DNA from 2 places in the Virgibacillus sp. GM2-2 genome. Region 1 is predicted to be linked to the other one. Evidence: a T-box and tRNA genes for the amino acid it is inferred to sense, from the RefSeq annotation. Region 1 holds a T-box; the other holds one or more tRNA genes.
The links. The T-box of region 1 lies ahead of thrS (threonine--tRNA ligase). A T-box ahead of a tRNA ligase gene usually reads a tRNA of that ligase, here a tRNA-Thr.

Region 1 (15,788 bases):
CAAGCGATGTCGATTATGTCTTCAGGCAATGACTCTATGTCGTATAATTCTCCTTTAGTAGACTTGGCATTTAAACAATTACTACAAAATAAAATACAGCAAGCAGAATCAAAACAACAAGCTTTTCAATTATATAATAATGTTCAAAGTCCTCCATTTATCAATACATACAATCCTGTTAGTACAACGGATAGTACAACAGCACCAACACAATTTAATGCGTTAATAACACAATATGCAAACAAATATGGAATAGATGAAAAATTAATTCATTCTGTTATAAAAGCAGAATCGGGTTATCAAGCAAACGCACGAAGCAATGCCGGTGCACTTGGGTTGATGCAATTAATGCCTCTGACTGCTAAAGGACTTGGGGTATCGAACCCTCTTAATCCATCTGAAAACATTAAAGGCGGGACAAAATACTTAAGCCAAATGCTGGACCGTTACAACGGGAATATTGAATTAGCGCTTGCAGCATATAATGCTGGACCTGGTAATGTTGACAAATACCAAGGTATACCACCATATGAAGAAACACAAAACTATGTTAAAAAAGTAATGAACAGTTATTTAGCATAAAGTGAAATTTCATCCAGTCAGCCCCTTGTTCCACCCTGTGAATGATAGTTGCGCGAATTGCATATTTGGATAGTTTTATCAAGGGGACCCGATAAAAGGGGATAAAAAACAGTAGCCAATTTTCGGCTACTGTTTTTTTATTTATGATAATACAATCTCGTTGACTTTATTACTGTCTAATTTTTTAATTGTTTCTACAATCAATTTTACAGCATTGTCAAAATCGTCTCTGTGTAAAATCGCTGCATGAGAATGAATGTAACGTGTTGCAACAGTAATAGATAATGATGGAACGCCATTTGCAGTTAAATGAATGGAGCCTGAATCTGTTCCACCACCAGCAATTGTTGCGTACTGATATGGAATATTGTGATCATCAGCAGTTTCAATGATAAAGTCACGAACACCTTTATGCGATATCATTGATGCATCATACAAAATGATCTGTGGTCCTGCTCCTAACTTACTGTCTGCATCCTTATCCGATACACCTGGCATGTCCCCTGCAATTCCTACGTCCACAGCAAATCCGATATCTGGCTTAATTGCATGAGTTGAGGTTTTAGCTCCCCGTAAGCCTACTTCTTCTTGTACAGTACCAACACCATACACAACATTTGGATGGTTTGTTCCTTTTAATTGCTTTAATACTTCAATAGCAATTGCACAACCAATACGGTTATCCCATGCTTTAGCTAACAGCATTTTTTCATTTTTCATTTGGGTAAACTCAAAGTAAGGTACAACAGAGTCACCTGGTTTTACACCAAATTCAAGTGCTTCTTCTCTACTTGATGCACCAATATCAATGAACATATCCTTAATTTCTACTGGCTTTTTGCGAGCCTCAGGTGATAGTACATGAGGTGGTTGTGAACCGATGATCCCCGTTACGTCACCTTTGTTTGTCATAATCGTAACACGTTGAGCAAGCATAACTTGTCCCCACCAGCCGCCGACTGTTTGGAAGTATAGAAATCCTTTATCATCAATTCGTGTAATCATAAACCCAACTTCATCCAAATGACCCGCAACCATAATCTTAGGACCGTTAGCGTCACCAGTTTTCTTAGCAATTAAACTACCTAGATTGTCGGTGTACACTTCATCCGCATATGGTTTAATGTACTTTTCCATTACTTCTCTTGGTTCTTTTTCATTTCCGGGAATACCTTTAGCATCGGTTAAATCCTTAAACATGGTAAGTGTTTCATCTAATTTTGCCATATGTATAATAGCCTCCTTTTGTAGAATCCACTTTCAATTATAACTTTATTTAGAAAAATAACAAAACATTTACTAGTAACCTTGTTCTTGTCGCACATAATTTTTTTCATTCTTTTTATGATATGCACCCATAATCTCCTGTTCATCAAATCCAAGTACAGTGCCTAAGTCTAAGAAGCACTCGAACATATTCGTGTAGTTTGAGAGACTTGGTTCTTCTTGAAATTTTACACAAAGACTAAACATTTGATTGAATTGACGTGTAGGATCTTCTTTGGAAATAGAGTTATAGCGCGATTCATAACGATAGCCCTTTTCTAATCCTAATGATAATATAAAATGTAACCCATCAACATATTCTTCTAGAATCGTTTCTTTATCACTTGCAGCTTTTGTACTCCAAAATTTAAAGCACCGTGTTTCATTTGCGAGCTCTCCTAATTCGACGAGCAAAGCAAGAAACTTGGAATCAAAAATTGTCGTCTTATCAACATTATGATTTTCTTCTATATGGCGATCTAGTTCCTGTTGCATGGAAAATAATTTTGTCCAGTCCAATTTGTTACCCCATTTCTGTTTTACTAAAATTGTATCATGAAAAACGAATAAAAAGTGAAACCTGTTTCTCTTTTGTAACGTATAAAGGAATAATAACTCTCAAAGGGACGGATAAAGATGATTATTCTATTGTTTCGGATATTGATTATAATTTCTATTATTATTCTCGTCTATACATTTTATCAGTATTATCGAAATCCAAAAAGAAAATTACAAGTTGCCAAAGCAAATGAAGATTTTTATTTTTTGGATCAACCGGATAATAGTAAGAAAAACTTTCAATTCGTGTATAAAGGATGTTCTTTTGAAGGGGAAAAGTATCTCGGTACTACTGATCAGGCATTTGAAGTAGTAACAATTCACGTGTTTGTCCATGAACCATTGGAACTAAAAGGATTTGAGCGGGAAGATTTATATTTTCTTGAAAAAGAAATATTGTTGCGCTACCCGTACGCTAAAATTGAATGGAAACATCCAATAAGCGAACTAGTTTTAACCCAAATGGAATGATATTGACGCCGGATATAACAATTATAAAAAGGAATCCGATTATGGATTCCTTTTTTAGGTTCTGACTGGAAAAAAATCATTCCATTTTATAATAACTTCTTTTCTTCTCAGAAAATATATAAGAGGTAGTAATGCTAATAATAAAATAATGATATACGTTGGGGATAAATTGGATATCCATTTTCCAATTGAGGTATAAACAAAGGCCAATGGAATATTGGATAATAATGAAGATCTCGTGTAATCCTTAAATCCTTGCGATATTTCAATTAAACAAAGTGACAACAGATGAAAATGAATGAAAGGAACTAATCTAAGAATTGCCACTTGAGATGTTGTTAACTCTGAATGCTTTCCGATTAGTTTCCCTTTTAGGTAAACAAGCTTTTTAAATGTTTTTGGCATCCATCGAATAAATCCGTAAAACCCGATGCTGGATAATGTAATACCTATAATCGAATATACTGTACCGGCGACTGCTCCAAATAAAATTCCTCCTGAAATACATATAAACACCACTGGTAGAAAAAACAACGGACGAAGTAAATGAAAGCTAATAAACAATAGTGGTGCAAATATTCCACCTGTTTCAACCACCGCCATTAAATAACTGCCAAACAGTTCCATACCATGCCTCCTTTGCCTGCCTACACCATTCTGTAACAGCATGTAAATCGAACCACTTGGTACATGTATATGACATAAGACGAGCCTTTATGACAATTGCAAAATAATAATTAAACTGATGACTTGAATAATTAACAAAAATGGTATGCCAATTGTAAATGCTCGATGTTTGGTTTTATGCCTAAATACACGCATACCGATTAGTGAACCAAGTGATCCTCCAATTATCGCAGTCATCCATAAGGTTGATTCTGCAATGCGCCATTTTTGTTTAACTGCTCTTCTTTTATCTATTCCCATTAGAATAAATGAAAAAATGGATATAATTGCTAAATAAAGTGTAAGGAACATTATTTTTGCCTTCTTCCTACGATGATAATTTGATACTGAATCCATAAAAACTGTTATGGAAAGGTAGAGCCTATGAACACCTAAACCTAGACCCGTAGCGGACACAGAAGCCCTTATTTTTACTATTTACACCTGTTTTACGGGTTTAGAGGACACAGGATGCCTTATTTAGGTAATAACAGGTTGAAATCTGGCTTTTTTTACTAAATAAGGTTTCCTCTGTCCGCGAACAAGCCCATTTACCCTAATTTTGTTCAAATAAGGTCTCTGGTGTCCGCTTATAATAGTTTTCCTACTAGGTAGGCTTAATTTCATTAATGAGTGAATGTTTTCTCTCAGTATCCGTAAAGTGCGAACTAATCTGGTGCATAATAATCACTCCAGAAATACACTACGCTTTCCGCAGCGGAAATTAACATAGCAGTTACTAGAACGCTAAATTAAATTTTCACTACTTCGTATTTCCCTTCAACTTATGTAACCTTTGTTGAAGTAGGCAATAGTCTTCCTATCAATGCAAAAAAATGATCAACTTCATAAAGTTGACCATTTCTTGTGCTTGTATTATTTCTTTTCAGTTATTGCTGTAAACTAATCAAATCTTACTGTTACTTTACAGCAGCTTTTGCTTTTTCTACAAGTTGTCCGAAAGCTTTTTCATCATTGATTGCTAAATCTGACAACATTTTACGATTTACTTCAATACCAGCAAGCTTCAATCCGTGCATTAATTTGCTGTAAGAAATATCGTTCATACGTGCTGCAGCATTAATACGTGTAATCCATAATTTACGGAAATCACGTTTTTTCTGTCTGCGGTCACGATAAGCATATTGACCTGACTTCATTACTTGTTGCTTCGCTGTTTTAAATAGCGTGCGTTTTGAACCATAATAACCTTTTGCTAGTTTTAATACGCGTTTACGACGTCTACGCGTTACTGTTCCACCTTTTACACGTGGCATATTAATTCCCTCCTAATACAAATCACTATCATTGTATATCCGTTTAGTTTAATTTCATAGATTGTCTTTTATTACTTTGGAAGCATTGCTTTGATACGCTTATAGTCACCTGCAGAAACTAATGTAGTTTTGCGAAGTTTACGTTTTTGTTTCTGTGATTTATGTGCAAACATATGGCTTGTGTAAGCATGTGAACGTTTTAATTTTCCTGATCCAGTTCTTTTAAAGCGTTTTTGAGAACCTTTGTGGGTTTTCATTTTAGGCATGTAGTTTTCCTCCTTGATTGGTACATTACTTTATTTTTCGTTTATTGGTGCAAGCATAATGAACATATTACGACCTTCCATTTTCGGCTTTGATTCAACCGTTGAAATATCTTTACATTCATCAGCTAACCGGTCTAATACTTCTTGACCAAGTTCTTTGTGAGTAATGGCACGGCCACGAAAACGAACAGCTGCCTTTACCTTATCACCTTTTTCAAGGAACTTCCGTGCATTCTTTAGTTTCGTAACAAAATCATGCTCGCCAATTCCTGGTGTGAAACGTACTTCTTTCACATTAATGATTTTTTGTTTTTTACGAGCTTCTTTTTCTTTCTTTTGTTGCTCATATCGATACTTTCCATAGTCCATGATTCTACAAACAGGTGGTTTTGCATTAGGTGCTACCAATACTAAGTCTAAATTTCTAGTTTGAGCAATTTCTAATGCCTCTTGACGTGATTTTACCCCAAGCTGATCACCGTTTGAATCGATAAGACGTACTTCTCTTGCACGAATTTTGTCATTGACATTCATATCTTTGCTAATAAAAAGCCACCTCCATAATAGTGTAAAGTCTTTCTGATCCTTCATTGACAAGTGGACAATAAAAAATGTGGGCACACTATATGCACCCACACGACTTTAATCGTTTATTTAAAGAAGTTAGAAAACCAGCCAACTGCATCTTTGCGTTGAACAGGTGAGAAGCGGGTGCTTCTACTTGTCTCAGATCATTTAATTTTTATCAACTTTTAAACTATATCATTAAAAAAGGGCTATGTCAAACAACCCTCATATAGATAAAAGTTCGTTAACTTTAACTACTATAGCATATGCATAAAAGTAGGTAAAGTTAAAAGAGCTACTTACGTAAAGCTTTGCTATTAATCTCACCACAAATTAATTGTTCAAATTCATTCAGGCTAATTGTTTCTGAATTCTTTTCACCATAACGACGTACATTTACTGCGTTTTCTTCCATTTCATTGTCGCCTACTACTAATCCAAAAGGAATTTTTTGTGTTTGTGCTTCACGTATTTTGTAACCTATCTTCTCATCGCGTTCATCAACTTCAACACGAACTCCTTGTAGGCGTAGTTGATCGGCTACCTTTTTCGCGTAGTCCAAATGAACATTCGGTGATACAGGGATAATTTTTGCTTGAACTGGCGCTAACCAAGTTGGAAATGCACCTTTGTATTCCTCAAGCAAGAAGGCTACAAAGCGTTCCATTGTAGAAACAACTCCACGATGGATAACTACTGGACGATGCTCTTTTCCGTCCTCTCCGATATACGTTAAATCAAAACGCTCTGGCAGCTGATAATCAATTTGAACAGTTGACAGTGTTTCATCTTTACCTAGAGCTGTTTTTACTTGTACATCAAGCTTAGGGCCATAAAAAGCTGCTTCTCCTTCTGCTTCCACATAATCGACTTTCATTTCTTCCATTGTTTCCTTTAACATTGCTTGTGCTTTTTCCCACATTTCATCATTATCAATATATTTTTCCTTATCTTCTGGATCACGGTACGAAAGACGGAAATAATAGTCGTTGATACCAAAATCTTCGTAAACCTTCTGTACCAGTTCAACAACCCGAATAAATTCGTCTTTCAATTGGTCAGGGCGAGCAAAGATATGTGCATCATTTAAAGTCATAGCACGTACACGCTGTAATCCAGCAAGCGCACCACTCATCTCATGGCGATGCATGGTACCAAGTTCCGCTATCCGTACTGGCAAATGACGATAGCTGTAAAGCTGATTCTTATAAACCATCATATGATGTGGGCAGTTCATTGGACGTAAAACTAAATCCTCATTATCCATTTCCATTGTTGGGAACATATCATCTTGATAATGATCCCAGTGACCGCTAGTCTTGTACAGTTCTACACTACCAAGTACTGGAGTATATACATGATCGTAGCCCAAACGCTCCTCAAGATCTACAATATATCGTTCAACATTACGACGAATAGTCGCACCCTTAGGCAGCCATAATGGTAAACCTTGACCTACCTTTTGTGAAACTGTAAAAATCTCAAGCTCTTTACCAAGTTTACGGTGATCACGTTCTTTTCGTTCTTCTAGTAACTGCAAGTATTCCTCAAGCTGACCTGGCTTTTCAAATGCTGTGCCATAAATACGTTGTAATTGTTGATTGTTGCTATCTCCACGCCAGTAGGCACCGGATATACTTAGCAGTTTAAATGCCTTAATTTTACTAGTAGAAGGAACATGTACCCCTCGACATAGGTCGAAAAACTCTCCTTGTTTATAAATAGTAACTTGTTCATCTTCTGGAATAGCATCAATTAATTCAAGTTTTAAATCATCACCAATATCCTGAAACATCTTTTTCGCTTCATTTCGAGAAACTTCTATACGCTCAATTTCTAGATTCTCATCAACGATGCGTTGCATTTCTTTTTCGATTTTAGGTAGATCATCCGGTGTGATTGATTCTTCCAAATCCATGTCATAGTAAAAACCTTCCTCAATAACTGGACCAACACCAAACTTTACATTTTTGTATAAGCGTTTAATTGCTTGAGCCAATAAATGGGCTGTTGAATGGCGCATTACCTCAATACCTTCTTGGTTTTTGTAGGTAATAATTTCAATTTCCCCACCTTCAGAAAGCTCTCGACGCAAATCAACCAATTTACCGTCTAACTTTATTGCTAAAGCTTGCTTTTTTAAACCTGGTGAGATAGAGAATGCGATTTCTTCCCCAGTAGTTCCTTTAGGAAATTCCTTACTAGCTCCGTCTGGGAAGATGATTGCGATGTTTTCCATTTGTTAACACTCCTTTTTTCCGTATTAAAAAACGCCCATCCCTCTGCACTAATTGCAAAGGGACGAGCGTTGGTCACGTGGTTCCACCCTAATTTCCGTAAAAATACATTCACGGCTTCATTGATCTTTAACGCAGATATACGCTACAGCCTACTCGACATTTCAACCGTAGAGTTCAAAGGTGGTAATCATTCGTTGTACGTGAGGAAGCTTTCAGCCGATGGCTTCCTTCTCTACTCTGTACTAAGATCGAATGATCATGTCCTTATCATTACAAAATAAGTATTAAAGTATATAAAAAGTATTATAGCGCCTTGATGTACAAAATTCAAGCCCAACTTACAATTTTTTTAAATACTGTGGAAAAGGAAAATTATTTAATGGTTCAAATTCAACCCTTTCTTGAAACACATTGATTATTGTTAGTGTTTTCGGTTCAACAGGATTATCTCCGTATATTTTTATATTCTCAGGTGCCATAGCAATTAGTGGAGACAAGTTTTTTTCATTGCTATCTAACCCAACAATATATAGCGGCTCCTTTTGCATAATCATTTGTAATTCCATGTTCGAAAAACGTTTACCGTTCGCGTCAAAAAATGAAAAGGGTTCACCTTGTATCATATACACAGTTGGAAATACTGCCCGCTTCTTAGAAATATATTCTCTTAATGCATTTACAAATGATTGATGGTCCTCTTCCCGTTTTAACTCGTCAATGGCTAGTCCAGTATAACATTTTATTAATTCTTTAAAAGGAGCGATGCGAAACATCACTAACGAATCATAATGAACGGTACAAGCGTTTCTAATCATGGTAATAAACAATGATTCTAAGAATAAATCCGGGTCTTCCGTTCCTGTTGTATCTATGTTTTCATCATCCCCACCCGTTATAATCCAGTGAGTTAAGTCCAATATCTTATCGATTTCGTCGCTGTTTGTATAATAATAAACATCCTGAATAACTGTTCGAATCATACCTGATAACCGATGAAGCATAAAAACGTCCACTAGCGCTCTTGCTATTGAATCGAGCGATGCTTCATCGACTTCTTCAATTTGAATTTGTAAGTGATTCCCCCATTCGTCATGTGTTTTCCAATGCAATTCAATCTTTTTGTTGATCTGAAATAATGATTCACAAAAACTAATTACTTCTTTGTCTGACTCCATATAAATATCCAGCAATACGTCTCACCCTCACAAAAACCAAGCTGATACATTATATGGAAAGAATGATGAAAAGATGAATAAAGAAAAAAACTACCATAAATTTTATTTGGTAGTTTTCATAAGAAAGGGCTAGTTGCCGCTATGTCCAATAAGAATACGCTGGACGAGGTCTCTCTTCCTGGATCATACTGCAAGGTAGCGGACACAGAATTCGCTATTTTTACTTTTCGGGCATGTTTTATGGGTTAGGTGGACATAGGATACCTTATTTAGGTAAAAACATTATAAATTGCTACTTTTTGACTGGATAACGGATCCTGTGTAACAGTCGCATTCAACCTATTTTTGCCCTAATAAGGGCTTTGGTGTCCGCTTACCTCAATTGTTAGAAGCCAATACAACTACGTAATTACTATGTCGTACTTGTACAGAAGCGATTGAACGGAGCGAAAGTCGACAATGGGTACTGACCCGAGACGGATAAAATCTAGGAATGTCTACGATTTTCTCCTAAAATCTGAACCTCTTTACTAACTTGTCTAATCCGTTCAATGATTCGACCTGCTTTTACAGTTTCAATTGCACCCCTATTTGTCTTTGCAAGCTGTTCCTCCAATTGATCTAAACTATAGTTGGAAGTAAAAAATACAGGCAGACCTTCCATCATACGGTATTGTAAAATCGAACCAAGTATTTCATCACGGAACCAGGCAGATTGTGATTCCGCTCCGATATCATCGATCATCAATACTTCCGCTTTCTTAAAGTATTCGATTTTCGTATTGATCGAATCATCCTTTAGTGAAGCTTTAATCTCTCGAACAAACTCGGGCATATAGATAATCATAGAAGAAATTTTTTCTTCCTTTAATCGATTGGCTACTGCACCAAGGAAGTATGTTTTCCCAACCCCAAATGGACCGTAGAAGTACAATCCTCTTGGCGGAAGCCCAGACTTTGCATTTTCTAAGAATTGAGCAATTTCCATTAACGCTTTCTTCCTAGCAGGATCAGTTTCAATTGCATCGGTCGAAGCTTCCAAAATCTCCTTAGGCATATAAAGACTTTGAATTAACTTTTGCTGTTCTTTTTGTTTTTCAACACTAACTCTGCTATGACACTTCTCATATTGTAAATGGATCTCATTGTTTTCTGTTTTAAGAATCGGAGAGTATCCATTTAACATATTAATGCAACTTCCAAGCGATTTGCATTTATCACACTGCTTTGACTGCGTCTTGTACTCGTATAATTTTATTAAGTTTTTGTCTATTTCTTTTTTCGAAAGCTCTGGATGAAGAAATAGAAATTCTTTAATTTCAGGATCCTCTAAAACTTCATTTCTAATTTTCATGTAATTCTCTTTGAAGTTTTTATTCTCATTCATCCACTTTTTTAATGCTGATTGGACTGGTTTCATAGCCATCATCCTTGGAAATGATTATTTTTTGTTGCTACTTGATATCTTTTTCAATAGTTCTTCCATCTCTGCTTGCTCTTTAGCAGCATCTATCGAATTAGTTTTAGGCATTTCTTTTACTTTATTTTTTTTGCGATCCTTAAACCAATCTGGTATAACTTCATTTGAATAACTTTTAGCGAACGAAGATTTATTGCTAGTTGAACTTTTCTGTTGGTATCGATTTCTTTCTTTTTTAGCAAAGACCATCGCTTCTTTTGCTGTTTTCAGGTTGGCTCTTGACCAATGACTAGCAATTTTTTCTAAATACGCTTTTGATAGTTTCATATTTGATTGAAGTAGCACAAAATGAATTAGTACGTTCATTACCGGCGAAGGTAGTCCTTGTGTAGTCATGACTTCTCGGATTACACGCATATCTTGTTCTGAAGCATGATTTCCACTCGAAAGGTCTTCCAATAACTGCTTTGGTGATATCGTTTCTAATTCCTGTACTAGATGTTCCTCTTGAGTTTGCGGAACAGTTTTTGTTTGTTTACTTTCTTTTGACTCTTCTTTCTCAGCTAATCGAATAGTTGCAGTGTTATACTTTGATTTAAATAGATCGTGACAGGCATTTTTGAATTCTTCTGTATGTAACGTATTTTCATCAGAAAGCGCCCACATTATGCCTTTTTCTATTTCATGTGATTCCAAATCATACAGCTGCATCATTTGCACAATTAACCGTTTATTGGTAGCTGTAAGAATACTTTTGGTAGGGATCATACGTTGTTCTAGCATCTTTTGTATCCATGTAAAATCAACAACCTGTGTTTCTATTTCATCATTTCGATTTGAATACTCAGTTATATCTACCGGCTGGTTATTTGGATGAAAGGTTTGAAATACCTCACTAAATAGTACGGTTATATTTTCACCTTTTTGATCGTGATGTTGCATGACATAACGTTTTTTTAACAGTTTATACTTATCTTCTCCAATATGATGATAGAGTAATTGAGCTAGCATTTCATCTAGAAAAAACGTTTCAGGTGAGAAAGGAGCAAGTAACTCATACGTAAAGATCGTCTGTTCATTATACGTTTTTTGGTAGGTTTTTAATAAACCAATCCCTTCTAGTTTCAACCTAGCACGATAAATATGATTAAGTGGTAAGTCCAAATAATTCATTAGCGTGTGGTGTGTTTGTGCTTCACCTTGTTGAATATCCAACTCGTGTAACAATGTCATGTAAAGGGACACTGCTTCAATACCAATTAATGGTTGGTATAAATGGGTCATTGCTTTGTCAAAGTCTACTGGCAGACTCTTTTTTTGCAGCACAACATATCCATCCACCGGCAGTATTTTTCCAATATCCTCCATAACCCATTTCTCCTTCAACTTTTATCTGTCTTAATTAAATCTTTTAATTCATCAAGAAAGACGCTTATATCTTTGAATTGGCGATAGACGGAAGCAAATCGGACATAGGCTACCTCATCTACTTTTGCTAACCGATCCATTACCATTTCTCCTATTTCTTTACTTTCTACTTCTGATACACCAGTGTCGCGTAGCTTTTTTTCTACATCAAGCGCAATTGATTCAATCGTATCTGTAGGAACAGGTCGTTTTTCACAAGCTTTAATCAACCCACGAACTAACTTTTCCCTACTAAATTCTTGCCGTGCTCCTTCTTTCTTTACGACGATTAACGGCACTGCTTCAATTCTTTCGAACGTTGTGAAGCGAAATGCACATTGTTCACATTCTCTTCTTCGTCTAATCGATTTACCTTCTTCTATTGGTCTTGAGTCAAGCACCTTTGTACTTCTGTAATCACAATTGGGACAGCGCATTCCGTTCCACCTCGTTTTCTATTTTAGGTATGAATAGATGGTAAACTTTCATCAAATTTCCTATATAAATTCTCAATTATTTTCGTACTTACGCCAAAATCAAACGGTAATAGTGACTCAGTCGTTACCGAAAAATCTATTGCAGTACGATACGGTCGAATCGAAATTACTGTGATAATAATAAACGACTTTTTATAATAAAGGCCAATCTCTCCGTGTTCCTTTGAAATGGAATGAATAGAATAACCTTGCATGGTTGCGAGTACATCTTCAATCGTTTTTAACGCTTTTTCTTTTGTCGTTTTATAATAATGTGTTTGAAGTGCAGGGTTTAAATGGTCATCACTTGTTTCAGCGTGATTATTTAAGTATTTAGCCACTGATTGTTTGATCGACATTTTTCGCACCCCGCCTAAATAATAAATAGTATCTATATTTTAACATGATTTTTCCATAAGGACTAATAGAAAAAAGCTGGTATGACTTGTAAGATAAGTCATACCAGCTTTTATAATAATCTATTTTATAATGCTTGAAATTGTTTTACTTTAACTGGACCCATTCCGCGCGGTACTTCCACTTTTTCGTAAGTCTTTGCTTCTAAAGAACTAGCGATATGTTCGGCAGCAACATTTGGATCAATAATATCCCCACAAGTATATACATCAATACTTGCATAGCCATGCTCTGGAAAGCTATGGATGGTCAAATGTGATTCCGAAATAATAACTACGCCACTTACACCATGTGGTGCAAACTTATGAAACGCAACCTCACGAATTTCAGCACCAGCTTTTAACGCTGCATCTACAAATGTGCGCTCAATTAAGCCCATATCATTCAATTTATCTATATTACAATCCCATAATTCCGCAATAACGTGTCTTCCCATTGTATCCATTGTATTTCCCCCTAGAAATATTATTTAGCACTTCTTTTGTACCATCACCATACCACGGGGGAAAGTTAGTCCAAAGAGGTCCTAACCCTTTAAGTAGGTCTTATTTATAGCATATGAAAGAAGTACACAAAAAAGTATAAACTGTTTAGTCCTTTTTTGCAATAAGTTTTTGAATGATATTTGAAAAGAAATCAAACCACTCAATCACATAATGTACGCTGACTTCATTGTATATTATTTTTATTGTCTTTTATATTCCTAATGGTTTGCTTCTGTGATGAAATGCAATAAGTGATAGTTTATTCATTTCATTAGCATTTTTATAATGGTTATGGTATTCAAATAATTCAGCTATAATCTGTGAATATTGACTTACCAAATCCCAATCCTTCATTTCTACAAATTTATTAATAGTATTTTCTTGTAACTTTAAGATATCTGTGAAACTGGTTTCTTTCTTTTGGAGAATGCATTTATAAATGTGTAGGATAGCTATTTGAGGGAACTCACTTTTCGAAAGGTCATATGCATACTTTAACCATTGTGATGCTGCTTTTTTATTTTTTATGATAATGTTTGTTCTAATAAGATTAATCATTGTTTCTATTATATAGTGATTAATATTATATTTTATGCTACTCTCATAAAATTCAATAGCTTGCTGAAAATCGTTATTAATCTCATAATTGTAACCAATATAATGTTTTATTCTTGCTATATATCTGTCTTTTTCATTGTTACGAATATGTTTAACAAGTTTTTTAGCGAGTTCCAACGAGTTTAATGATGATACTGTGTCACCAATTCTACTATAGGAATTAGCTAATAATATTTGGCAATCTATACATCTATTATATGTATAATTAGCATTAAATATCTCCAATGAAATTTTAGAATAATATATTGATCTTTCGTATTTTAAGACTTTATTATAGTTTATTGCAATATTGTAATATAGAAGGCCAACCTCAGCTTTGTTTGCAATTTTTTCAAGGTGTGTAAGATTTAATAAATTTAAACCTATTTTAATTGCGTTTTTATACTCTTTTTTAATATTATTTAAAAGCATTAAAATATTTGAATAAAGAAAGTAAATTCTGTCATATATAGGATTTATTACTTTTTTTAGGTTTTCCAATATCAAACTCGCACTCGCAAAATCTTTATTCTTTATTAGATATAAAGAATAAACGACGTTAAATTTTAAGTTATTTGGTGTGGAGGCATTTTCACAAATATCCTTTAGTTCATATACATTTTCAATTGAATTATCCTCCTCCTCAAACAACTTTTCATACCATAACTCTAGTCTTTTATCAATTTCATATCCATCAATAGAAAAATTTGCATTAAGATTTATATCTAACTTTTTACATAACAAATTTATTATGTTTTTATTCGCAGCAACTTTCATATTTTCAATCTTACTCAAATAAGAAACTGTGCATATTTCTTTGCTCAATTCCTTTTGGGTTAAATTCTTTTCTAACCTTTTGTATTTAATAAGGCTTCCTATATCATTTCTCAAGATAATCACCTCAGTAAATTTATGAAAATAATAACAACTCCCGTATCTTAAGTATAACAGATTAGGATGCAAATGTTGAGAAAAATTAGTTTTATATCGTAAGTAATCATGTAATAACAAGAAAATTTTATCAATGTCAAAAAATTTATACACTTTTTTTAAAATACTATACTTATCATGAAAATAATTTCCTGAAAGCTCAATTAATGGCTGTATCGAAAGGTATTTCTTCAATACACAATTATGTGAATATTGTTTATAATATAACTAGATTGGTACTAACCTATAACCCGCTTACTGGACAGAGCAAAATTATAATAGTGGATAAAAATCTATAGGATCATATGAGTAAAAATTTTTATGTATGCCTGTTAGGTACAATTTTTATTGTTACTTTTACTTTGTCAAACTATACTATTAGTGGCTCAACATGGTACGAAAGTTGTAGTACTCCAGTAAACGACTCGAGAAATTGCATTAATAGTGGAGTGGCATCAGATAGTGTAACATACTTTACTAATGATTTATGGGACACTTTTACTCCTCAAGATCCGTACAACATATATTTTTCAAGAACTAGATGGTATCCTGATGTTTATAGGGGTAATCCAGTCTATACGTACTATCTCATAAATGATAATTATCATAGTACCTATTATAGAAATAATGATTATTATGGTAGTTATCTATCAAATCATAGTGTTGTTAGTATATTCACCTCTTATAATACAGGTTACCATGCAGAAAGTGGTGGCAGACCAACAACAAATCTTTACATTCAGAACGCAAACGATTCTGGTTGCTACTTGTCAACAGATTGTCAAACCTATACACATGCAAGTCAGTTTTACATTTCAAATTAGTTAATTATATTTTCAATTATAGAAAGGGTGAATAAATTGAATATAAAAAAAATAACATTAGGAGTAGTGTTAACTATTACCTTAGGAATTTTTGCAGGAATTGGATATTCATATTGGACAGATTCACCAAGTACAGTGGGGGCAAATGATAATGAATTACAAGT
Region 2 (15,788 bases), on a different contig from region 1:
CTGTGGAGCCATACATACGCTTCCATAGCTCAGCTGGTAGAGCACCACCATGGTAAGGTGGGGGTCAGCGGTTCAAGTCCGCTTGGAAGCTCTTTATTAAACATCTAACACTTTTTAAGTGCTAGGTGTTTTTTTTTATTGCTTTTTTAATTATGTTTTTTTTAATCTGGAGTGACTGCAACAAGTTGATTTTCACGGTGGACAGTCGCTTTCGCTATTCAAGGCACAAGTGCTTTATCTACTAAAATTCACGTTTTTGTAGAGTGTTCTATGCAATGTTCAGGATTCCAGAGGTGCGTAATATAAGCAAATTTGGGATAAGCGGACACCAGATCCCTTATTCGTGCAAAATTGGGGCAAATGCATCTGTTCGCGGACTCAGGATCCGTTATGCAGCAAAAAGAAGTGATTTCATCGCCATTTTACTTAAATAAGGTATCCTGTGTCCTATTAACCCATAAAACATGTGCGGAAAGTATAAATAGCGCCCTCTGTGTCCGCTACTGAGCAGTCTCCAGTTCGCCTTTTTGGTTACAAGTGTATACATTTTTGTGCGAATCAAAATTTTTTAAAAAACACGCTTTAAATTCTCGTGAGAATTTTTTCCAATCTTTGTTATAATTGAGAAGGAATATGAAAAATAGAGGGGGATATGAAGATGACAAGTGAAATACCGATGTTAGTAATTGTTGCAATTGTAGTTACTATTTTTGAGATATTATTAACTATCTTTCTTATTAAGAAAAAGGTTTTTAAACCATCTATTGCACTCTATACATCAGTACCTGCAGTTGTAATAATATGGTTTGTAGCGTTAACGAATACATAGAAAAAAGCAATTCATTGGCATAGAACAATGAATTGCTTTTTTATTAATGATCGAATAAATTCATGCTAAGGTATCGTTCTCCAGTATCTGGTGCTACACAAAGAACTTTTTTTTCTTTACCAAGTTTCTGGGCGATGTCTAAGGCGGTGAAAATCGCTGCTGCACCGGATAGTCCTACGAATAGACCTTCTTCCCTAGGTATGCGTTTAAACATCTCAATTGCGTCTTCGTCTGCAATTTGTTGTATTTCATCAAAGATATCGGTATTAAGTATTTCTGGAATAAAACCAGGACTAGTACCAACTAATTTGTGTTTCCCAGGTTTGCCCCCGGACAGGACAGGAGATCCTTTTGGTTCAGCAACTGCAATATAAAGATTTGGGATTTTTTCCTTTAATGTTTCACCAACTCCAGTAATTGTGCCGCCAGTGCCGGCGGTTGCAATAAATGCATCCAGTTTGCCTTCCATTTGTTCATAAATTTCTAACGCGGTTGTTGTTCTGTGAATATCGGGATTTGCTGGATTCTCAAACTGCTGAGGAATGAAGCTCCCTGGTATCTTTTGTTTTAATTCTTTTGCTTTTTTAATTGCTCCAGGCATTTTTTCTTCGCTTGGAGTAAGAACAATTTCTGCACCGTAGGCTTTCAATAAAGAAATGCGCTCTTTGGTACTTGTATCTGGCATTACTAGTATTGCTCGGTAGCCCTTTGCAGCTGCATTCATAGCAAGACCGATACCGGTATTCCCGCTTGTTGGTTCAATGATCGTATCTCCAGGTTTGATAATCCCTTGTTCTTCAGCCTTCTTTATCATATTAAAAGCAGCACGATCTTTTACACTTCTAGTAGGATTTTGCAACTCTAATTTAACGTAGACATCTGCAGATTCAGTGGGTACAAGTTTATTTAGCTTTACAATGGGTGTTTCACCGATTAACTCTGTTATATTATTAACAACTTTCATAAGAACCACCTTCGTAAAAAGTACTTTTTTCTTTCATTAATAGTATCAATCTGTATATAATAAATTCAATTGTTAAGACTAAAAAGCATGTGTTAATAGCAAAAGAGAAATAAATGCTAAAAAAAAGTAGAAAAAAGTAGAATTCCTCTTTACAAAGAGAGAGAATCTGTATATAATAAAATTCGTTGGTTTTTGACATTACATATCAAAAAGTTAACTCTAGGCCCGTTGGTCAAGCGGTTAAGACACCGCCCTTTCACGGCGGTAACACGGGTTCGAATCCCGTACGGGTCACCATTATCTGGAGGATTAGCTCAGCTGGGAGAGCACCTGCCTTACAAGCAGGGGGTCGCAGGTTCGAGCCCTGCATCCTCCACCATTTAGCCGGCCTAGCTCAACTGGTAGAGCAACTGACTTGTAATCAGTAGGTTGGGGGTTCAAGTCCTCTGGCCGGCACCATTTTTTTATGTATAACTTTTACGTTTTTGGAAATTATATGGAGGGGTAGCGAAGTGGCTAAACGCGGCGGACTGTAAATCCGCTCCCTCAGGGTTCGGCAGTTCGAATCTGCCCCCCTCCACCACTTTATTTTTTTGATGGGCTATAGCCAAGCGGTAAGGCAGCGGGTTTTGATCCCGTCATTCCCAGGTTCGAATCCTGGTAGCCCAGCCATTTATAATTTTTACCCTGTGTATCAAACTTACCACGATATGACGTGGTTTTTGTATTTTAGGCCCTTTTTTGGCAGGTAAGAAAGTATAAATCCTTTCTTATTGCATAAGTGCAAATAAGACAAGTATTCTAAAAGAAAAATCAGAAATAAACGAGCCATTAGCTCAGTCGGTAGAGCATCTGACTTTTAATCAGAGGGTCGAAGGTTCGAATCCTTCATGGCTCACCATTTACATCAAAAAGAACACTGGCATTGAGATATAATACATAGTATAATTGTAATGAACAAGGTCGTTTGTAGTAAACAACCTTGTTTATTTGCATTTTGCGCTATTTTTTTACATAATAGATAGAGGAAAATTATTATCATAACAATAAAATTAAGCTAAATAATTATTATATATTTTGATACCCAAAAGGATGATTTGTATGAGTACTTCTAGAATTCCTGGTTTTTATAATATGAGTGTAGAAGAGCGAAGAAAATTACTTGCTGAGCAAGCAGACTTGACCGAAGCGGAATCGGAACATCTTTCTTCTACAAATCCTTTAACCTTGGATACGGCTAATAATATGATAGAAAATGTGATTGGCACATATCAGTTGCCATTAGGGTTAGGATTGAACTTTCTTATTAACGGGAAAGACTATGTAGTGCCAATGGCTATTGAAGAACCATCTGTAGTAGCGTCCGCTAGTTATATTGCTAAGATTGTTCGTAATGCTGGCGGTTTTACAACGGAATCTTCTGGTAGAGTAATGATTGGCCAAATTCAGGTTGTAGGATGCCCTGATTTTAATTTTGCTAAAGAAGCACTTTTGAAGGAAAAAGAAATGCTTCTTGAGGGTGCAAACGCTGCATACCCGAGCATCGTTTCAAGAGGTGGCGGTGCACAGGATCTAGAAGTACGTATGTTGAACGACGAATCAGGCTCTAAATATGGCCAAATGCTCGTATTGCATTTGTATATAGATACGTGTGATGCAATGGGTGCAAACATTATTAATACGATGGTGGAAGCACTTGCTCCGGTAGTAGAGGATTTAACAAAAGGGAAAGTTTATTTACGAATTCTTTCTAACCTTGCTGATAGATGTGTTGCTCGTGCTAAATGTGTTATACCACCGAATTTATTGGAGACCGGGGACTTCTCGGGAGAAGAGGTTCGGGATGGAGTAGTACATGCCTATGAATTTGCGGCATCAGACCCTTACCGTGCAGTAACACACAATAAAGGTATTATGAATGGTATTGATCCGATTGTTATTGCCACCGGAAATGATTGGCGCGCGGTGGAAGCTGGTGCACATGCGTATGCAGCACGCTTTGGAAAATATAGTTCGATGACAGAATGGTATGTAGATGATAAGGGTAACCTTGTAGGTGAACTAGAATTACCAATGTCTGTTGGAACTGTTGGAGGATCTATTCGGGTTCACCCAATATCACAAATTGCGCATAAGATATTAGGAATAGAGTCTGCAGAAGAGTTGGCACAGGTAATTGTATCTGTGGGTCTAGCGCAAAATTTAGGAGCTTTAAAGGCTTTGGTGACGGATGGTATTCAGAAGGGTCATATGGCTTTACATTCTCGCTCTGTTGCGATGGCAGCAGGGGCTAAAGGAGAGCTGATTGATATCATTGCTGAACAATTGATTAATGAAAAAGATATCCGTGTAGGGAAAGCTAAAGAATTGGTGGAAAAGAGTAAAAAATGAGTGTAGAGAAAGCAACAACTTCAGAACAAACAGCTATTGGGATAGCTCATAGTAAACTAATTTTAATTGGCGAGCATGCGGTTGTACACGGACAACCAGCAATAGCTATTCCTTTTCCATTGGTAGGAATAGAAGCATTGGTAGATAATGTTCCAGGTGCAGTGAAAATTGACAGTACATTTTACCATGGTCCAATTAACAAGGCACCAGATGCTTTAGACGGATTGGTAAACTGTATTACAGCCACACTCGATCATCTGGAAATACCACACCGCGATTTATTGATACGAATTAAATCGTCAATTCCACCCGGAAAAGGGTTAGGTTCTAGTGCGTCAGTTGCAATAGCCGTTATACGGTCCATATTTGCGTACGCAGATGAGGAACTCACAGAGGAAACGTTATTAATGCTCGCAAATATTTCGGAAACATTTGCACACGGTTCTCCTAGTGGAATAGATACACTTACGATAACCTCAGAATCACCAGTTTGGTATGAAAAAGATCGACCTTTTCATTTTATTAAGCCGAAAACAGACTTTCATTTCATTGTGGCTGATTCAGGAAGAAAAGGTGATACGAGGTTAGCGGTAGAATCAGTAGCAGATCTACTTAAGTCTGCACCGAAGAAAATTCAAGCTAGTCTTGACCGAATTGGCGAAATAACGCATCAAGCTAGAAGAGCGTTAGAGAAGGCCAGCAAACAAATTTTAGGTAAAACATTAAATGAAGCACAAAAAGAATTAGAAGCTCTTGGAGTGAGTGATGCGGGACTTAATCGGCTTATTTATGTTGCGCGTCAGGAAGGTGCTCTTGGTGCAAAGTTAACTGGTGGCGGTAACGGAGGTTGCATTATAGCTTTAGCCCGTAATGAGGCACACTCGAAGCATTTATGTGAAAAGCTAAAAAGCTTTGGTGCTCATGCTGTCTGGCCATTTGTTTTACGAAAGCACAATTAGGAACTGAAGGTAGAAATGGGGATTATGGATGAAAGCAACGGCAAAGGCACATACCAACATTGCCTTAATTAAATATTGGGGAAAGCGCGATGAGTCGTTGATTTTACCAATGAATAATAGCCTTTCGTTAACGTTAGATGCGTTTTATACAGAAACAACAGTTACATTTAAAACGGATCTTACGGAGGATGTATTTTACCTTGATAATGAATTAATTCAGGGTGATCAATATATAAAAGTTACAAAATACCTTGATTTGATACGAGATTTTGCTGGAAAACAGAACCTTTATGCTGAAGTAAGGTCTACGAATGCAGTGCCAACTGCGGCAGGTTTTGCTTCATCGGCTTCAGGGTTTGCTGCACTTGCAGCAGCAGCAACGCGTGCACTGGGATTAGAGGTTGATGATGCAACTCTGTCTCGATTAACACGTCGCGGTTCTGGATCAGCATGTCGTTCCATCTACGGTGGTTTTGTTGAATGGGAACAGGGCAAACTCGAAGACGGGTCTGATTCCTATGCTGTGCCAGTTGCACCACAAAATCATTGGGATGTGCGTGTTGCAGCGGTGGTTTTATCTTCAAAAATGAAAAAGGTTTCCAGTCGTGTTGGTATGCGCCGAACGGTAGAAACTTCTCCATTCTATCCGGGCTGGGTTGATGCGATTCCAACTGATCTGGCAACTATTAAAGAAGCAATCCAGGAACGTGATTTTGATAAATTGGGTTCTGTTGCTGAAGCAAATTGTCAAAAAATGCATGCCACAACACTTGGTGCAAATCCACCATTTACGTATTGGCATGATACGACGATGACGGTTATGCAAACCGTTCAAGCTTTACGTGAAAAAGGCATACCAGCATATTTTACAATCGATGCTGGTCCCAATGTAAAAGTTTTATACCAGCCTGAAAACGAGGTAGTAATTGAACAAACGCTCCGTGAAATACCTGGTGTTACGAAAGTCATTTTAAGTCGATCAGGTCAAGGAGTCACCTATAGCTAGGGGATGAAAATAGTGACAAACGAGTCAATGACAATCAAGGTCCCAGGTAAATTAATGATAGCAGGCGAGTATGCAATATTAGAAGCCCATCAACGATCAATAGTAACGGCTGTTGATCGTTTTGTTTATACTACGATATGTAGTGCTAGTGAGAATCGGGTTTCTCTTCCGAAGTTAGGACTTGAAAATATACCATGGGAAGTCAATAGTGAAAAAATACATATTAAAACGAAGGATTCGCGGGTAAATTTTGTTGAAAATGCGATGGATATCGTGTGTCGCTACATTATGGAACAAGGGAATTCACTGGAGGCATTCGATTTAACAATTAATAGTGAGCTAGATGATGAATCGGGTATTAAATATGGATTGGGTTCGAGTGCCGCGGTTGTTACTGCAGTTGTAAAGGCGGTTTTGAAATACCACAAGATACCTTGTCCTTCAGAAATACTATTTAAACTTGCTGCAATTGCACATGTGGAGACTCAAGGAAGCGGATCGGGTGCAGATGTTGCTGCCTCTTCGTATGGGGGAATGGTTGCTTATACGTCTTTTCAGGCGGATTGGTTAAAAGATGCGTATCGTGCATCATCCACAATAGTTGATTTGGTAAATCAAAATTGGCCATATCTATCTGTAGAAGCAATTTCATTACCAGATAATGTTCAAATGTTGATTGGATGGACAGGCAGCCCGGCTTCGACGAAGGACTTTATAAAAAAAATTAACAAACTTAAGATCTCCTCACCAGAATTGTATGAGCAGTTTATTGTACAATCATCAAATGCTGTTGGATTGATTATGACAGGTGTAGAAACGAACAACAGTCTACTAGTGCTCGAAGGAATTACAGCTAATAGAAAGGCGCTAGCGGAGTTAGGCACCCATGCGGATGCGCCAATTGAAACAACATTGTTGAAACAATTAGCCGACATTGCTGAAAAACATGGTGGTGCTGGGAAACCATCTGGTGCTGGCGGTGGAGATTGTGGTATTGCGTTTTTTGATGGCGAGGAAGCGGCTGAACGTGTAAAAAGGGATTGGTTGAAAAACGGTATTAAGCCACTTTCACTTAATATATTTATTACTTTATAAAAAACAAGTATTACTTCGTTCAAGGGAGATAATACTTGTTTTTTTAATTTAATGAAAATTTCGCGAAACTTTATTACAACTTAATCGTAAATATAATAACTAAAACGAGGGGGACACTTTATGAATTGGTACAAATTGTTAGTGATTGGATTTGTTTTTATTGTAGTATTGGTTGGTTGCTCACAGAAAGAGACCAAAGAAGATCTAGGATTGGTAACACTAGAGGAATTTAATCAGTTGGATAATAGTATGACTTTTGATGATGTCATTGAACTTCTAGGGCCACCAGATTCTTATGGAGGAGAATCGCAATCTGGAAAGGAAGTAGAGTATGTAGAAGATGCCACTTATATATGGGATGGAGTTGTGCCAGAATCTTTTATTGTATTAAAATTTAAGAATAAGATGCTTCAAACAAAAAATAAAATGGGGTTCGAATAATAGAGTACATATTTTGAAAGAATCCGGATCTTTCGGATAGGAGCAGTTGGAAGCTTTCTTAGGAAAAATACGGAAATGCACATTGAATTAATTTGAAAAGAGTAGTAATATTAAAAAAATAATCAATTTATAGGAATATTTGATTAGTAATGGACGACAAAAAAAGAGAGTCCAGGTGTTAATTGGGGGTCACGCTATGCTTATGCGAGTGGTAAAGATGTTTGCATTTTATTTGATTGGAATAGTAGGTATTTTAAGTATTTGTATTACGCCGTTAATTCTTTACAGTGAGATATGGAATCCGTTTCGAATAGTAGAGATGGTTTATCGGTTTATCGAACAACTCTTTAAACCTGAAACATGGATGTATTCTTTACCGTGGACAGTAAATGTAGAAAAGGTACCGCTATTGGAGGTTCTTTGGGATCCATACGTATATTCCATGCAAATTTTAATTGCTGCTGTCCTTCTAGGATTATCTTTAGCATTTATTTTGGCGATCACGGCTAATTTTTTTCCGAATTACATCTTAAAGCCTGTTAAACGTGTACTAGACTTCTTAGAATCAGTCCCCGATGTTGTTATCGCAATTGCCTTACAAATGATCTCCGTATATGTATACAAAACGTTTGCCGTTGATATTTTTCGTGTGGCGACATTGGGCGATGAACGCGCCTATTTAGCTCCCATTATTACGCTTTCCATATTGCCAATGGTCGCGATGTTCAAGATTTTATTGCTTATGATCGAAGAAGAGCTACTAAAAGATTACGTATCTTTTTTGAAAAGCAAAGGCATTAAAAAAATACGAATTATCACGAGACATGTACTGAAAAATATCATGCCAAGTTCATTTCATCATATGAAAATCATTATTTGGGCGACATTATCAAGCCAATTTGTTATTGAACGTTTATACAATATAAATGGATTTACTTCCTTCTTGGTCGCAAATCTTGTCCCACTAAATAGTGCAATTTCACTGTTTATGATTTTCACACCATTTTATTTCTTTTTCCAAATTATTGACCTCTGGATAAATCCTGATGAGTTACATACATACACCATAGAGAAAAAACAACGATGGTGGAAAAAGCTACGCCTTGTTGAAGTAAGAGGTTGGATTAACCGCAAAGTAAGAAACATTCTCTTTTGGTTTAAGCAATTAAATATAAGAAAAATGCGGTTCTGGCGTCCGCTTATGGCGTTCAGCATCGCGGTGCTCAATCATTTAAAAAACTGGAAATTTGTTGTGGGAAGTTTATTTTTTGTTATTGTCATTAGTTACAGTTTGTACTATTCCATTACAACAGATAGTCATATTGAGCAGGTGAAATTTTTATTTGCAGATGATGGCACTTTAATTAGTGCTCCACCACATAAACCTACGGAGCCGTTCCTACTTGGATCCGATCGTCATGGCTACAGTTTATTGGATCAACTGGTAGTTGGTGCTAAGTACACGTTGATCGTGGGGCTAGCCATTGCTTTGTTGCGAGTCCTAGGTGGTTTGGTTTTTGGAGTTTTTTACGCATTTAAACTAAAGTCAAGAACACAGCAGTGGATTGGCAAAATGGTAGATTCTATTCATTTTGTTCCATTAAGCGTAATTGCATATATTTTATTAAGCATGATTGTTTTTGGGTCAAGATCTGAATTTGCTACTACTGTAACGGAGCGGATTATAGTTGAGGGCGTGATTTTAACCGTACTGGTTCTCCCACTTACAACTGTATTAATCGGTAAAGATATAAACCGAGTACTACAAAATGAATTTATATTGAGTGCAAAAGTGCTTGGTGGTAGTAGGTTCCATATATTTTGGCGTCACGTTGTACCCCACATTGGACCAAGAATGACTGTTTTGTTTGGCCAACAGTTTATTCAGGTATTGTTAATATTCATCCACCTTGGTGTTTATAACCTGTTTCTAGGAGGTACAATTGTTGAAACCGGATTCTTGGCAGGTCCACCACGATCGATTACATATGATTGGTCTAGCTTAATCGCAATGAACAGGTATGCCTTTAAAGGTGAGGGCCAATATCATTTACTTGGTTGGGTACTAATCGCATTTATGCTCTCCATTTTTGCAATGCAGCTTATCATTCAAGGTGTAAAAGAAGTACAACAAGCTAAAGTTGGTGTTGTATTCAAGCTTGGAAAATGGAAGCTTCGGAAGAAAAAATCAGTTAAACAAGAAACTCCTGTATTAACACATGAGCATTTCCAAATGACGGATTCAGAGCAAGCTTATCGAAAAAAAGCCTAAATTGAGCACCTGTGATGAACAGGTGCTTTTTTGAAAGATTAGAAAGCAGATAATTTTAGTGTTACTTTGAGTTTCAACAGCAGTAGAAGATAATGGGCAATTGAAGTAAACTACGAGTAACTGTTGCTATGTTGTTTTCTGCTGCGGACAATCGCTATCACCCTCTAGATCCAAGGTATATATAGACAATTTTATGTCCAGTTGAGTCATTTACAGATTTTTCGTTAAACTATAGAAGAGAGACAAGGAGGACATATCTTATGAAGAAAAATATTTCGGTTATTGGAGTGCCAATGCATTTAGGGCAACCGCGTCCAGGTACAGACTTGGGGCCAGATGCAATTCGACATGCAGGTGCTATTGAAAATTTAAAGCGTTTACAACATGATGTTGAAGATCTAGGAGATATAAAGATTGACTCAGTAACAGGTGAAGAACAGCGTGAGGATAATTTGTTAAATTTGCAATCGATTATTGATGCAAATACAACACTCGCTCAAAAGGTAGACGATGTTGTAGCGTCTAAGCGATTCCCATTACTTTTCGGTGGGGACCATAGTATGGCAATTGGAAGTCTTGCAGGAATTAGCAAGCATTATAAAAATTTAGGCGTCATTTGGTACGATGCGCATGGGGATTTAAACGATAGTAAAACATCACCTTCTGGTAACATTCACGGGATGCCACTTGCAGTTAGCTTAGGTATCGGTCACCACAAGCTAACATCTATTCACGGAGATCAACCAAAAGTGAAGCCAGAGAACTTAATCATAATTGGCGCACGTGACTTAGATCCCGGTGAAAAAGAATTAATTAAAGAATGTGGAATTAAAGTGTATTCTATGCGTGAAGTTGATGAAAAGGGAATGGAGACTGTCATTCAAGAGTCAATTGATTATCTGAAGGAACGTACAGATGGTATTCACTTAAGCCTTGATCTAGATGGGTTGGATCCAAATGAAACCCCAGGTGTAGGTACGCCAGTTATCGGTGGTCCGTCATACCGCGAAACTCGTCATGCAATGGAAATGCTACGAGATGCAGATGTTTTAACATCAGCTGAGTTTGTGGAGGTAAATCCACTACTTGATGACAAAAACAAAACGGGTATTGTCGCAGCCAATTTGATTAGTGCATTATTCGGCGAAACCTTGAAATAAATTAATAAAGTAAAGGAGACAGCCTATTGTTGGCCGTCTCCTTTTTTATGCACTCTTATTTATTTTTTCGTATTTATTTAGTAGCGTATCCAATTTTTTACTAGATTTAATTACAGCGTCAGAAGTATAGTCGTGAGAATAACTCAATGTAATCATTTCTTTTCTACATTGCTCAATATTTTTCAATAAATTATAATTATCCACAAAACGTTCCTCCAATCTAGTATAATATAATAAAACATACCCAGATATTTACATTAATAAACATTAAAAAAATATATTTTAATTATGAAACCTTTTGTTGGTTTATTTCGTAACATAAATACCGCAATAGTAGCGAGGGTACTGTCTTATGGATTTAATTATAAAAGAAAAAATTAAACAGGTAAAAAAAGGGGATCAAACTGCATTTGAAGATGTGGTAACTTTTTACCAGCATAAAATTTATCAGCATTGTTATCGAATGCTTGGTAATGCACACGAGGCGGAGGATATAGCGCAAGAAGCGTTCATACGAGCATACATGAATATTGATTCGTATGATATAAATCGAAAATTTTCTACTTGGTTATATCGTATTGCGACGAATCTTACGATTGATCGTATACGTAAGCGAAAACCGGATTATTATCTTGATGCAGAAGTTAAGGGAGCAGATGGACTGACCATGTATTCCCAGCTTGAGTCAGATAATCTTTTGCCGGAGGATGAAGTGGAGAATCTCGAACTAAAGGGTTATATTCACCATGAAATTTCCGAGCTTCCACCTAAATATCGATCGATTATTATTTTGCGATATCTAGAGGAGTTTTCCCTACAAGAAATAAGCGACATCTTAGATATTCCTTTGGGAACAGTAAAAACAAGGATTCACCGGGGAAGGGAAGCTTTACGTAAAAAGCTTCGTCACGTGTAAAGGAGTGAATGATATGAAATGCGAAAAAGAAGCGATCATGCTTATGCATAAATATTTGGATGGGGATTTAAAAAAGTCTGAAGAAGCAAGTCTCAGAAAACATTTGGAGGCTTGTGAGGATTGTCAAAAGCATTTTCATGAGTTAAAACGCACGATTACTTGGATACAAAGTGCTGAAAAGATATCCGCGCCTGAAGGATTCACCAATAGTGTAATGGATAAATTACCGAAAGAAAAGCGCAGGGTTAGCTATAAACGCTGGTTTAAGACGCATCCGGTTATTACGGCAGCTGCCATTTTCTTTATCTTTATGTTCAGTGGTGTATTGTCAGCTTGGAATCAAAATAGTGAACTAGTTGTTTCTAAACAGGAAAATCTGATTATCGAAGGCGATACAGTAATTGTACCTGAAGGGGTTACCGTTTCAGGTGACCTAGTTGTAAAGAATGGTAATTTGAGAATTGATGGTACGGTTGATGGGAATGTAACCCTAATCAACAGTAACTTAATAGATGAACAATCAATTAAAGCTGATGGTTTATTAGCCTCAGCCGGCGAGGTAAATGGAGACCTCGAACAAGTTGATCAAGTCTTTGAGTGGATGTGGTATAACCTACAGGAAATTTTTAAAAGCATTTTCTCACTTGGTCAAATATGGGTTAATGGATGACCCTCCCCCTATTTTGGAAGCCTTCTATAATGGAAGGCTTCTTTTGTTTTCCCAGAATTCGGGAGGGTGCTTTCATTTTGAATTTATCAGTCGGTTTTGTGATTTTATCAGCAACTTCCGATGGTTTATCAGTAAGTTGCCAGTTTTATCAGCCACTTTCAACAATTTATCGGGATTTTGTTACCGTCAGTTAGTTGGTAGTAGTTCATCATGGTCTATAAAAGTGTGTACGTTTTTGTTAGCGTATTACTGGCATGTGGGACGGTAGAATATGATATAATAGATAACGTATATGAGAAGCTATGGATAGAGGGATGTGTAAACATGCTTGACGGGGGAATTGATGCTTTAGACCTGTTACGTATCGGCGTAGATATAGCTGTCGTCTGGTATGTATTATATAAACTAATAATGCTTATTCGAGGAACGAAAGCAATTCAATTACTTAAGGGAATTGTTGTAATCTTTATCGTTCGATTACTTAGCCATTTGTTTAATTTACAAACGATTCAATGGATAACAGATAAAGCTATTTTATGGGGATTTCTTGTCATCATTATTTTGTTTCAACCTGAGTTAAGGCGGGCTTTAGAACAATTAGGTCGGGGAAATCTTTTCACAAGAAATACCAAGTCTGAGGAAGAAATTTTAGAACAAAACATAGAAGCAATCATACAATCCTGTGGGTATATGGCAAAACGCCGAATCGGCGCACTAATTACTATTGAGCGTGATACGGGTATCGGTGATTATGCTGAAACTGGAATTCCGATCAAGGGAAAATTAACCCACCAATTACTTACCAATATCTTTACACCGAATACACCGCTTCATGATGGTGCCGTAATTATGCAGGGAGAAGAAATTGTTGCGGCTGCATGTTATTTACCGCTTTCAGAAAGTCCTTTTATATCTAAGGAACTTGGAACAAGACACCGTGCGGCAATGGGCATAAGTGAGGTAACCGACGCATTAACTATCGTTGTATCGGAGGAAACAGGTAGTATTTCGTGTACGAAGAACGGTGAAATGCATCGAAACTTGGAATTAGATGGATTGCGTGAATTTTTACGAGAGAATTTATCTTTTGCAATGAAAGCCCCTGAATCAAAGTCATGGAGTTGGAGGGGGAAGAAGAATGGATAATTGGTTTAAAAGTAAATGGTTTGTACGTGTCATTTCATTAGCGTTTGCAATATTGATTTATGTCATAGTAAATATTGACTTAGAAGCTGAAAACAGTGACGCAAGATTACCATTTGACGATTCTGCTGATATAGAAACGATTGAAAATTATCCTGTTGGTATCCGAATCGATGATGAAAAATATGTAGTTAGTGGTGTTCCTGAGGCTGTAACCGTTTCGCTTGAAGGAAGTTCAGGAGTGTTATTACCGACTGCACGCCAGCGGAATTTTGATTTGTACGTTGACCTGAGAGGTTTAGAACCAGGGGAACATACAGTTGAAATAGAGCATGATAATGTACCAGATGATTTAGAGGTTTATATTGAGCCTAAAACAATAACTGTAACAATTGAAGAGCGTGCTTCAGAGGAATTCGGTGTTACGGTAGACTTTATTAACACAGATGAACTGCCTGAGGGATATGAAATAGGCTCAACCGAAATTGAACCTAAAACGGTAACGATAACTAGCTCGAAAGATATTATTGATCGGGTGAGTATTGTAAAAGTATTTGTTGATGTCGCTGGTTTAACAGAATCAATTGACAGCCGCGAGGTTCCTGTTAATGTATATGATAGTCAAGGTAATGAATTGACCGCAAATGTCGAGCCGAAAAACGTGGTTGTATCTGCTGAACTGTTAAATCCAAGTAAAACAGTTCCAGTAGCTGTTCCAACCACCGGTGAATTGCCTGAGAACTATACACTTTCATCGATTTCTGCAAAAATAGATGAGGTTGAGGTATTTGCAACAAATGCTGTTTTAGAAAATATTGAAAAAGTGAATACGGAAGAAATTAATTTATCAGATATTACTTCATCGCAAACAATCAAGGCAAAGCTCAACCTCCCTGATGGGGCAAGGGTTCCAGAAGTGGAAACGGTCGAGGTGAAAATTGAATTGGAGCGAACAAGAACAATAGAGGATGTAGCTATTGACGTCGAAAATCTTGATGATGGACAAGATGTAGCTTTTGTTAATCCTGCTGATGCTACAATGCAAGTTATTGTAGCGGGTTCAGAAAAAAATATAAGTGATTTGAATGCTGAAGATATACAATTAGTCGTGGATGTCGAAGGATTGGATGAAGGGCAACATAAAGTGCCGATAACCATCCAGGGTCCAGAAAATGTTAGAATAACACCAGAATTAGAAGAAGTTACAATTGAAATTACGTAATGAGTTCCTGCATGAGTCAGTTAATCATAGGTTGTAGTATCATACAACGACGTTAGGATATTCAGGAACAAAAGGAGAGGTACTTGCATGGGTAAATATTTTGGTACAGACGGGGTCAGAGGTGTTGCAAATGAAGAATTGACCCCTGAATTAGCGTTTAAACTTGGTCGTTTTGGAGGATACGTATTAACGAAAGAAACGAAAAATCCAAAAGTACTAATAGGACGAGATACACGAATTTCTGGTCCGATGCTTGAAGGCGCATTAGTTGCTGGATTATTGTCGATTGGGGCAGAGGTAATGCGTCTTGGAGTTATTTCTACACCAGGTGTAGCATTTTTAACAAAGGCTACGAAAGCAGAGGCAGGAGTAATGATCTCAGCGTCTCATAATCCAGTTGAAGATAACGGGATTAAGTTTTTCGGTCCTGATGGATTCAAGCTCACCGATGACCAAGAAGAAGAGATTGAAAAATTAATGGATAGTGAAGATTTATTACCGCGTCCAGTTGGTGCAAATGTGGGGCAAGTAAGTGATTACTTTGAAGGTGGACAAAAGTATATTTCCTTCTTAAAGGAAACGGTTGATAATGATTTTGAAGGTATGCAGATTGCTTTAGATTGTGCCAATGGGTCAACTTCAAGTTTAGCATCGCATTTATTTGCTGATTTAGAAGCGGATATTTATACCATAGGTAGCTCTCCTGATGGATTGAATATC

Region 2: it encodes a tRNA-Thr, which carries the amino acid that the T-box ahead of thrS (threonine--tRNA ligase) is inferred to sense. The anticodon was not compared.

The regions. Positions count from the first base shown of each region.
Region 1 covers NZ_JBUZWC010000008.1:109,741-125,528, reverse strand. The annotation lists gene ACY9Z2_RS11555 (lytic transglycosylase domain-containing protein) at 1-582, shown strand, start outside; gene ACY9Z2_RS11550 (M42 family metallopeptidase) at 724-1,809, opposite strand; gene ACY9Z2_RS11545 (dUTP diphosphatase) at 1,882-2,367, opposite strand; gene ACY9Z2_RS11540 (sigma-w pathway protein ysdB) at 2,485-2,877, shown strand; gene ACY9Z2_RS11535 (TVP38/TMEM64 family protein) at 2,932-3,504, opposite strand; gene ACY9Z2_RS11530 (DUF1294 domain-containing protein) at 3,592-3,900, opposite strand; gene rplT (50S ribosomal protein L20) at 4,464-4,820, opposite strand; gene rpmI (50S ribosomal protein L35) at 4,892-5,086, opposite strand; gene infC (translation initiation factor IF-3) at 5,117-5,620, opposite strand; ribosomal protein L20 leader region at 5,686-5,815, opposite strand; gene thrS (threonine--tRNA ligase) at 5,949-7,892, opposite strand; T-box leader at 7,948-8,173, opposite strand; gene ytxC (sporulation protein YtxC) at 8,232-9,083, opposite strand; gene dnaI (primosomal protein DnaI) at 9,556-10,488, opposite strand; gene ACY9Z2_RS11495 (replication initiation and membrane attachment family protein) at 10,510-11,856, opposite strand; gene nrdR (transcriptional regulator NrdR) at 11,871-12,332, opposite strand; gene ACY9Z2_RS11485 (cytosolic protein) at 12,356-12,712, opposite strand; gene speD (adenosylmethionine decarboxylase) at 12,856-13,233, opposite strand; gene ACY9Z2_RS11475 (helix-turn-helix domain-containing protein) at 13,484-14,761, opposite strand; gene ACY9Z2_RS11470 (hypothetical protein) at 15,250-15,624, shown strand; gene ACY9Z2_RS11465 (hypothetical protein) at 15,661-15,788, shown strand, end outside.
Region 2 covers NZ_JBUZWC010000011.1:44-15,831, forward strand. The annotation lists tRNA gene ACY9Z2_RS12990 (tRNA-Thr) at 19-91, shown strand; gene ACY9Z2_RS12995 (hypothetical protein) at 659-829, shown strand; gene cysK (cysteine synthase A) at 873-1,793, opposite strand; tRNA gene ACY9Z2_RS13005 (tRNA-Glu) at 2,016-2,090, shown strand; tRNA gene ACY9Z2_RS13010 (tRNA-Val) at 2,097-2,172, shown strand; tRNA gene ACY9Z2_RS13015 (tRNA-Thr) at 2,177-2,252, shown strand; tRNA gene ACY9Z2_RS13020 (tRNA-Tyr) at 2,292-2,376, shown strand; tRNA gene ACY9Z2_RS13025 (tRNA-Gln) at 2,391-2,465, shown strand; tRNA gene ACY9Z2_RS13030 (tRNA-Lys) at 2,619-2,694, shown strand; gene ACY9Z2_RS13035 (hydroxymethylglutaryl-CoA reductase, degradative) at 2,895-4,184, shown strand; gene mvk (mevalonate kinase) at 4,181-5,143, shown strand; gene mvaD (diphosphomevalonate decarboxylase) at 5,172-6,149, shown strand; gene ACY9Z2_RS13050 (phosphomevalonate kinase) at 6,153-7,244, shown strand; gene ACY9Z2_RS13055 (hypothetical protein) at 7,365-7,685, shown strand; gene ACY9Z2_RS13060 (ABC transporter permease subunit) at 7,882-9,957, shown strand; gene rocF (arginase) at 10,218-11,117, shown strand; gene ACY9Z2_RS13070 (aspartyl-phosphate phosphatase Spo0E family protein) at 11,163-11,321, opposite strand; gene sigW (RNA polymerase sigma factor SigW) at 11,470-12,033, shown strand; gene ACY9Z2_RS13080 (zf-HC2 domain-containing protein) at 12,047-12,703, shown strand; gene cdaA (diadenylate cyclase CdaA) at 13,028-13,849, shown strand; gene ACY9Z2_RS13090 (CdaR family protein) at 13,842-15,068, shown strand; gene glmM (phosphoglucosamine mutase) at 15,156-15,788, shown strand, end outside.